2 regions of the Telluria sp. PB2R4 genome follow, and region 2 is predicted to be linked to the other one. Evidence: predicted binding sites of a transcription regulator. Region 2 holds the regulator's gene; the other holds the start of a gene.
The links. The regulator FNR, encoded in region 2, switches genes on or off when oxygen is low (the NO sensors DNR and NnrR bind a similar motif). The targets are predictions, from matches to a motif close to TTGATNNNNATCAA.

Region 1 (4,296 bases), on a different contig from region 2:
CCTCCCATCCCGGAATCGCTCGACAAGCTCGGCCTCGACCTGGAAGCACGGCCCTACATCCGCCGCACAGTGGAAGCGGCACGCGACAACAATTCCTTCACTTCATCGGGTCTCCGCGTTAACGTGTTGCCGGGCTCGGGCCCCTATCAGAACATCCTCGCGATGCGCCTGCCCGTGTACCGCAGTCGCATGCCGACCGATACCATCCTGCAACGCCGCGCCGCCTACATTGGCACCGTCGGCATCGGTTTCGGGGTCAACATGATGGTCAACGGCGCACTCGCGGGATTCCCGGCCGATGGCGTGCGCCTGGTAATCACCGACCTCGACGATGTGCCTCTGGAACCGGGCGAGTCCAGGCCCAACGCGGTGCTCTACGACAGCCATTGGACGACGAAAACCCGAACAGTGCTCGACGAGGCGAACCTGCTGCGGGCCAGCCTGCCGATCGAATTCAAGAAGCGCCGTTGGCGCGCCGATTTCAGCATCGCCAGTTCCGCCTTGTATACGCGTTTCGACTCTTATTATCCCTGGCTGGCCGCAGTTGCCGGCTCGCTTAGCACCGCCCTCCTCTACGCGCTGTTCCAGACCATGGCCTCGGCGCGCCGCAACGCGCTGCGCATGGCCGAGGACATGACGCGCGAACTGCGTGCCAGCCAGGCCAAGCTGCAGGCTACCAACGAGAAACTGCGCCAGTTGGCGGCACACGCCGAACAGATCAAGGAGGGCGAGCGCAAGCGCATCGCGCGCGAAATCCACGACGAGCTTGCACAGAATTTGCTGGCGCTGAAGATCGAGGCCGAGATCCTCGCCAACCGCACGCGCAACAGCCACGGCCGCCTGTACGAGCGCGCCGCGGCGACGGTGCGCCAGATCGACCTGACCATCCGCAGCGTGCGCCACATCATCAACGACCTGCGCCCGAACGTGCTCGACCTGGGCCTGAACGCGGCAGTGGACTGGCAGGTGGCCGATTTCGCGCGCCGCACCGGGATCGAATGCGAACTGGTCGAGGACGAGACCGAGCACCACCTCGACGACCATTGCGCCACCGCCTTCTTCCGCATCCTCCAGGAGTCGCTCAACAACGTGGCGCGGCACGCGCGCGCGACCAGGGTGCGCATCGACCTGCACCAGCATGCCGACATGCTGACGATGACGATCCGCGACAACGGCGTGGGCATGCAGCCGGGCAGCCGCACCCGTAGTGGCTCCTTCGGACTGGTCGGCATCGAGGAGCGCGTCAACATCCTCGGTGGCAGCTTCTCGATCAGCAGCGGACCCGATACCGGCACCGCCATCGTCGTCACCATCCCCTTGCACGGGCACATGCCGGACCCGTCCACCATCACCGGCCGCGCCAGCAATTCCGCGGTGTCGGTACTGGCCTGAGCTTGGATGTTGTCGCGTTTCTGCACAGCAGTTTATTGCTTGATTGAACTCAACGCCAAGCGTGACCGATCGCAGGACACTGGTTATCACTGCCACCGGTCAAGACGCTTTTCTTGGCTACCGATTAACGCAAACCGATCACTCAGGAGGACATTCTCGAGTACCGCTTCAAGCTAGGGATAACAATAGAAATGCCTACATAAACTGTTCAAAACAAAAGGTGATAAACATGTCGACCAAAGAATTTGCAGCGTTTGAAACGCTTGATCTTGCCCCGATCAAAATGAAACTGATGCACGTGGAATCTGGCGAAGGCTGGTCCGCAGTGCGCGCCGACGCGGTGGAAACGGAGTACCGGCGCTTCCTGTTCCTGATGAAGAAATACCCCGATGCGGACGCCTCGCCGACCGTTGACGTCGACACCTTCTGGCACTATCACATCCTCGACACGCTGAAGTACGCCCGCGATTGCGAAGCGCTGTTCGGCTACTTCCTGCACCACTATCCGTACGTCGGCATTGGCGCGGGTGCGAATGAAGGCGACCACGCTGCCGGGGGCCAGCGCATGCGCGAGATCTACGAGGCGGAATTCGGCGCCATGGCTGCCGCCAACGCCGCATACGCTTTCTGCTCCTCATCGGACGAGCCGCACGAAGGCGCCAACGCCAAGTATACTTACTGCGCCGGGCCGGGCAAGCCGCGCGAAGCCGCCAGCTCCAGCGCCAAGTATGCTTACTGCGCCGGGCCGGGCAAGCCACGCGAAGCCGCCAACGACGCATACGCATACTGCGCCGCGCCGGGCAAGCCCCTCGAAGCCGCCAACGCCGCATACGCTTACTGCGCAGCGCCGGGCAGGCCCCTCGAGGCGGCCAACACTGCATACGCCTACTGCGCCGCGCCGGGCAAGCCGGGCACAGCCGCCAACGCCGTATACGCTTACTGCGCCGCGCCGGGCAAGCCGGGCGCGGCCGCCAGCTCCGCGTACGCCTACTGCGCTGCACCAGGCAAGGAGCTGGTGCAAGCGGCCTGACTCCCCTCAGTCTGCGGCCGGTAGGGCGACAGTCGCCTACCGGCCGTTTTCTTTCAGGCAGCGAGCGCGCGCCCGTCTACTTCAGTCTTGACCATCATGCCTCCGGCGAACCGGAAGCAACGTCGAGCAGTGGAGCCGCCCGGGATGCGGGCTGGGGGTGCGGGACTTACTTTTTCTTGCCTGGCGCGGCCTTGGCCAGGCCGCTGGCCTGGTAGAGGGCGCGCGCGTCGGTGTGGGCACGTTCGACCGTGCGCATCTCGGGCTTGTCGTCGTGCGCCACGAAATATTCCTTGTCCTGCGCGGCGACCACGATCCTGATCGCGGCGGCGTCGGTGACGCCGTATTTTTCGACGATCAGCGTGGTCACTTCGTCGAGGTATTCTTCATAGGTCATGCTGGCCTCTCATTCTGGGTGCCCGATTGTACGGGAGTCGCGCCCAGGTACGCCAGCGCCGCCGGCACGTCCGGGTAGCGCAGGCGCAGGCGCAGCTCGCGCTTGAGGCGCGTGTTGTCGAGGCGCCGCGATTCGGACATGAAGGAAAGCAGCGTCGGCGACACCAGCGCCTGCAGCTCGGCGCGCGGAAGGCGCGGCGGCCGCGCCAGCGCCAGGGCGTCGGCCACCGCGTCGAAATACTCGCCCATCATCATGCGCGTGTCGTCCACCGCATGCAGCACCCGCCCCGCGCCGCGGGCCCGGAACAGTGCCAGTGCCACGATGCGCGCCAGGTCGTCGGCGTGGATGTGGTTGGTGTACACGTCGTCTTCCGGCCGCAGGGCCGGCGTGCCCTGCTCCAGCCGCTTGCGCGGCAGGCGGTTGGCGGCATAGATGCCCGGCACGCGCAAGATCGACAAGCCGGTGCCGGTGGCCAGCGCCCAGGCGCGCAGCACCCGTTCGGCGTCGACGCGCCGCTGCGCGCGTGCGTTGCGCGGCGCCACCGGCCGCGTCTCGCGTACCAGCGCGCCGCCGCAATCGCCATATACGCCGCTGGTGCTCACATACACCAGGCGCCTGGCCTTGCCCAGCGCCGCCACCAGGTGGCGCGTGCGGCGATCGAGATCGCCTTCCGGCTGCGGCGGGGCGAGGTGCACGACCCAGTCGGCCAGCCCGCACAGGCGGCCCAGCGTCGCGGGACGGTCGAGGTCCGCCACCACCGGCACCGCCCCGCCCGCCCGCAGCTCGGCCCGGCGCTCCGGCTGGCTGGTGAGGGCGAACACGCGGAAACGCCCGGCGAGCAGCGGCAGCAGGCGCATGCCGACGTCGCCGCAGCCGACGATGAGCAGGCGCGGACGGTGGAAAGCGGGAGGCTGGATCATGGCGGCGCAGTAGGAGAGGAAACAGGGGTGCGATGCGGATGAAAGCCTGCCACTCTAGCACAGCCCCGTCCTGGCGTTTCACGGCCCCGGGGGCCGCGGTGTAGAATACCGCCCAACAAATATCGTCAAACTCAGATACTGCATGACTTTCCAGATCACCGTCCAGCCCAGTGGCCACCAGTTCACCTGCGAAGCCGACGAAACCGTCCTGTCCGCCGCCATTCGCGCCGGCATCGGCCTGCCCTACGGCTGCAAGAACGGCGCCTGCGGTTCGTGCAAGGGCCGGGTGGCCATCGGCGAAGTCGCCCACAAGCCGCACCAGCAGCGCGCCCTCACCGATATCGAAAAGACCCAGGGCATGTCGCTGTTCTGCTGCGCCGTGCCGCAGCAGGACCTGGTGATCGAAGCGCGCGAAGTGGGCGGCAGTTCGGAGTACCCGGTGCGCAAGATGCCGACCCGGATAGCCGGCGTCAGGAAGGCCGCGCCCGACGTCGCCATCGTCACGCTGCAGCTGCCGGCCAACGAAGCGCTGGCCTACCGCGCCGGCCAGTACATCGAAT
Region 2 (4,296 bases):
CCTCACGCTGGAACGGCGTCGACATCTGGGTCAACATCGAGTGGAGCTCGGATATCTCGCTCTACGCCGACTACCTGATCATCAATCCCTGAGCATCCGAGGAGAACACCATGTCACCAAACGATCGTCTTGACCGGAACGCCGCGCTGACCCTGGCCCGCCAGGACCCGGCGGAGCGCGCGGATTCCTCGGACACCAAGGGCCCCTGGGCCATTGCCGAAGCCACCGTCGGCAAGGACGGGCTGCAGCCCGCCCTGCAAGGAACCGGCTTCACTTACCGCCACGACTGGGGAGCGCGCCGCGGCCAATGGATCCTGCGGCTCAACTGGGATGTCATCCAGCCCGGCTCGCAGGTGTTCGTGGCGGTGGGCGAAGGCGTGCCGGGCGGACCGAACGCCGGCAAGTTCATCGGCGCAGCCCGCTACACCCTGCACAACGTCGCCTCGCGCTGGAACGGCGTCGACATCTGGGTCAACATCGAGTGGAGCGCGGACATCTCGCTCTACGTCGACTACCTGATCGTCAACCCGCCCGTGGCGCCACCCGGCCTGCGCACGGTGTCGGTCGCGGTGCACCGCCACAGCAGCGTGGCCCTGAGCGAGGCCGAGGCCGACCGGATCCTGGCCGACATGGGCACGATCCTGCAGAACGACGACACCGGGCCGGATGTCGCCACCCCGGTCCGCTTCGTGCGCAACGGCGCGGTACGGCTGCTCCCAAGCAACGTCCCCGGCACGATCCAGACGGCGGCCGACCTGACGGCGCTGCTGAACGCGGGCAGCGGGGTCAAGGTCGTGCAGGCGATCCGCTGGTGCGGCGGCCCCGGCGACAGCATCATCGGCTGCGCCCCGGTCGGCAGCACCATCGTCAACGTGGCGGCGGTGCGCTTCACCGCCAACCAGGAAGGCTTGATCTGGGTGCACGAGTACGGCCACAACTGCGGCCTCGGCCATCGAACCGACGACCTGCGCGCGGTCATGTACCCGTCGGTCGGCACCGACCACGACGTGGTCAACGCCGGGGAGTCGGCGGCCTTCCTGGCCGGCCCGCTCGCCATCACCGGCGAGGTGATGCCCGCCGGCGGCTGCTCCTGCGGCGTGGGCGGCATCCCGCTGCCTGCCGACGTGCGCGACTTCGTCTCCCAGCACTGGGTCGAAGGCGTGCCCGACGAGCTGGCCTCGCAGTACACGGAGAAGGACGCCCGCCTGCTGCTCGACTGGCTGGTGAACGAGCCCGGGAAGCACGAGGAGTTCCTGGTGCAGGTCGTGGCCACCCTCGGCTACATCGGCAGCGCGATCGCGGTCCAGCCGCTGATCGACTTCGTCGAGAAGCCGCTTGCCGGCCGTGCGGTGTTCAATGCCAAGAACACCGCGCTGCTGCGCCTGGGCGACCTGGCCAACCAGTCGGGCAGCCAGGCCGCGCTGGACTTCCTGGCAAAGGTGGCGGGCGACAGGGACGTGGCGCGTGCGCTGGCGGCGCCCCAGGCCCCCGCCGAGGCAGCCATGGCGGCCAACGCCGGCCAGGGCGTGGTGGCGCCAGGCCTCGACACCCTGGCAGCCGAGCTGGCGGTGTCGGCCACCTTCGGCCTGGCGCTGGCCGGCACGGCGCAGTCGCTGCAGGCCGTCGAGGCCCTGAAGGCGGATGGTGACGCGTTCGCGACCGTGAAGGCGGCGGCGCTGGAGGCGGCGCAGATCGCCGCGACCGTGCAGGCCAAGGGCCGGCAGGAGTACTACCGGAAGAAGGCGGAACACCGGCATCACCTGTAACCGCCCTGTGTTGGGTGGACGGCGATGCCGCCCACGCGTTCAGATCGTCCTGGAATGGATGTAGCGTCTATTCACGGGAATATTGAACGCGTGGGCGTACGTAATTCCGGGCATTGCCCGCAATTACCCCGCCCACCCTACTTATCTCTGGGAAATGAACGCCGCGGACCCGGCCTGTGTCTATAATGGCTGCGTCCGCATTTTCTTCTCACGCCATGAACCAACCCATGTCGCTCCCTGGCACAGCGCCGGTCAGCATCCAGGCCCTCAAGACCAGCTGCGGCGCCTGCAGCATGCACCAGCTGTGCCTGCCGATGGGGCTGGAAGACGCCGACATCAACCGCCTCGACCAAATCATCGGACGGCGCCGCCGCCTCGCACGCGACGAGCGCCTGTATGCGATGGGCGAACCCTTCCGCAACCTGTACGCGGTGCGCTTCGGCCATTTCAAGACCTACCAGGTGAACGCCGCCGGCGAAGCCCAGATCACCGGTTTCCAGATGGCCGGCGAACTGCTGGGCATGGACGCGATCAGCGGCACCCACCACTGCGACGCCGTGGCGCTCGAGGACAGCGAAGTCTGCGAGATTCCGTTCTCGCGCCTGGAAGAGCTGTTCGGCCAGGTCCCGGCCCTGCTGCGCCACTTCCACCGCATCATGAGCCAGGAAATCACGCGCGAACAGAACGTAATGCTTCTGCTCGGCAATATGCGGGCGGAGCAGCGTTTCGCCGTCTTCCTGGTGAACCTGTCGGCGCGCTACGCGGCGCGCGGCTACTCGCCGAACAGCTTCCAGCTGCGCATGTCGCGCGAGGACATCGGCAACTACCTCGGACTCACCATCGAAAGCATCAGCCGCCTGCTGTCGCGCTTCAAGAAACAGGGCTGGCTGCAGGTCGACAAGCGCGAAGTCACCCTGCTCGACCCGGTCAAGCTCAAGGCGCTGGCTGCCGGCACCGACGTTTGCAGCCCGATGGGCTGAACCTGGGGCGTCGCCAGGACGGCTCGTCGCGCTCCGTGCCGCCGTCCTGGCGTCGGGACTGCTGCGGGCGGACGTATTTTCCGGCGCCGGCGCCCACCGTGCGTGCTCAGATCTCGATCACCAGCTCCGGACGGAAGGCCTCCTGCTCGCCCTTGCTCAGGTAACCGAGCGGATTGGCCACCACGCGGCAGGACCAGGGCCGGCCCGCTTCGACGCCGCTGGTGATGTAGTCGTTCGCGCAGTGCAGGTGGCCGTGGATCCACAGGTCGGCCTGGGGAAACAGCGCGTCGAGCGCATTGCAGAAGCCCGCCGTGCCGGGGGTCAGGCCATAGCGCGGGTCGGCGCTGAGCAGGCTGGGGGCGAAGTGGGTCACCACCACCGTGCGGCCCTCGAAAGGCGCCGCCAGCGCGCCGCGCAGCCACGCCTGGCAGTCCAGCGACATCGCGCGGATGCCCTCGGCCAGCACCTTTTCGCCGTTCTTCAGGGTCGTGTTCTTCGACAGGTAGTAGTTGGCCGCGCGGAAGGCCTTGTCGCGGCGCTGCAGCTGCTTGGTCAGGTCCTGCTCCTGCAGCGCCAGCGCGTCGAAATCGCTCCACAGGGTAGTGCCGATGAAGCGCACCGCTCCGATCATCAAGGTCTCGCGGTCCAGCCATTCGATGCCGAGGCGTGCGCAGGTGGCGCGCAGGCGCGCGTAGGCCTCCTCGAATTCGAGGCCGTCGAATTCGTGGTTGCCGGGGATGTAGAGCACCCGCGCTTGCGAAGCGCCGGGCCGCAGCGGAGAGGACCTCGGCGAAAAACGCCCGAGGCCGAAATCGGTATCCGTCAGGCGCGAGCCGGACTGGTAGGAACCGATGTCGCCCGCCAGGATGATCACGTCGGTATCGGCGCGGATCTGCGGAATGAAGCCCGCGTAACGTTCGAGATGGAGGTCGGAGAAAAGCTGGATGCGCATGGTCGGCGCAGTATAGCGGCTTTTTCGCCGCGCCCTGCGCCGGCGACTGCAGCGGCCGTCAGAAGCTGATGCGCACGTACGGCGCGCTCTGCTTCGCCTCGCCGTGGTAGACCGCTTCGATATTATTCCCGTCCGGGTCGAGCACGAAGGCGCCGTAATAGCCCGGGTGGTAGGCGCGCTCGCCCGGCCGGCCGTTGTCCCTGCCGCCGGCGGCCAGCGCCGCAAAGTAGAAGGCATTGACCATCTTGCGGTCGCGTGCCTGGAAGGCCAGGTGGTGGCGTCCCGTCAGCACGCCTTGCGCGGCTTGGCTGGCGCGGCTGGAGACGAACAGTTCGTCGGCCCAGAAGTAATCGTCGCCGGCGCCGCCGAGCGGAATGCCCAGCGCCTCGAACACGGCGCCGTAGAACCTGCGGGAGGCAGGCAGGTCGCGCACCACCAATTGAATGTGGTCGATGAGCCGCCCGCGGTAGATTTCTTGTGTTTCCATGCTGTGCTCCTGTGGAAGAAGGTCATGAAATACAGCTGCGCGCGAGCAGTGTAGGAGCAAATGCGCCCCCGGGCAACCGGCGCGGCGGCATCGCGATGCAAATCGATGCCG

Region 1: the regulator FNR is predicted to act here: its motif matches at 1,432-1,445, upstream of AC56LU_RS16435 (glycine-rich domain-containing protein).

The regions. Positions count from the first base shown of each region.
Region 1 is NZ_JCASIC010000009.1:210,701-214,996, forward strand. It holds gene AC56LU_RS16430 (sensor histidine kinase) at 1-1,392, shown strand, start outside; gene AC56LU_RS16435 (glycine-rich domain-containing protein) at 1,622-2,422, shown strand; gene AC56LU_RS16440 (hypothetical protein) at 2,589-2,816, opposite strand; gene AC56LU_RS16445 (NAD(P)H-binding protein) at 2,813-3,736, opposite strand; gene AC56LU_RS16450 (CDP-6-deoxy-delta-3,4-glucoseen reductase) at 3,879-4,296, shown strand, end outside.
Region 2 is NZ_JCASIC010000011.1:193,400-197,695, reverse strand. It holds gene AC56LU_RS18300 (hypothetical protein) at 1-92, shown strand, start outside; gene AC56LU_RS18295 (hypothetical protein) at 111-1,766, shown strand; gene fnr (fumarate/nitrate reduction transcriptional regulator Fnr) at 1,994-2,746, shown strand; gene AC56LU_RS18285 (metallophosphoesterase) at 2,853-3,698, opposite strand; gene AC56LU_RS18280 (VOC family protein) at 3,757-4,185, opposite strand.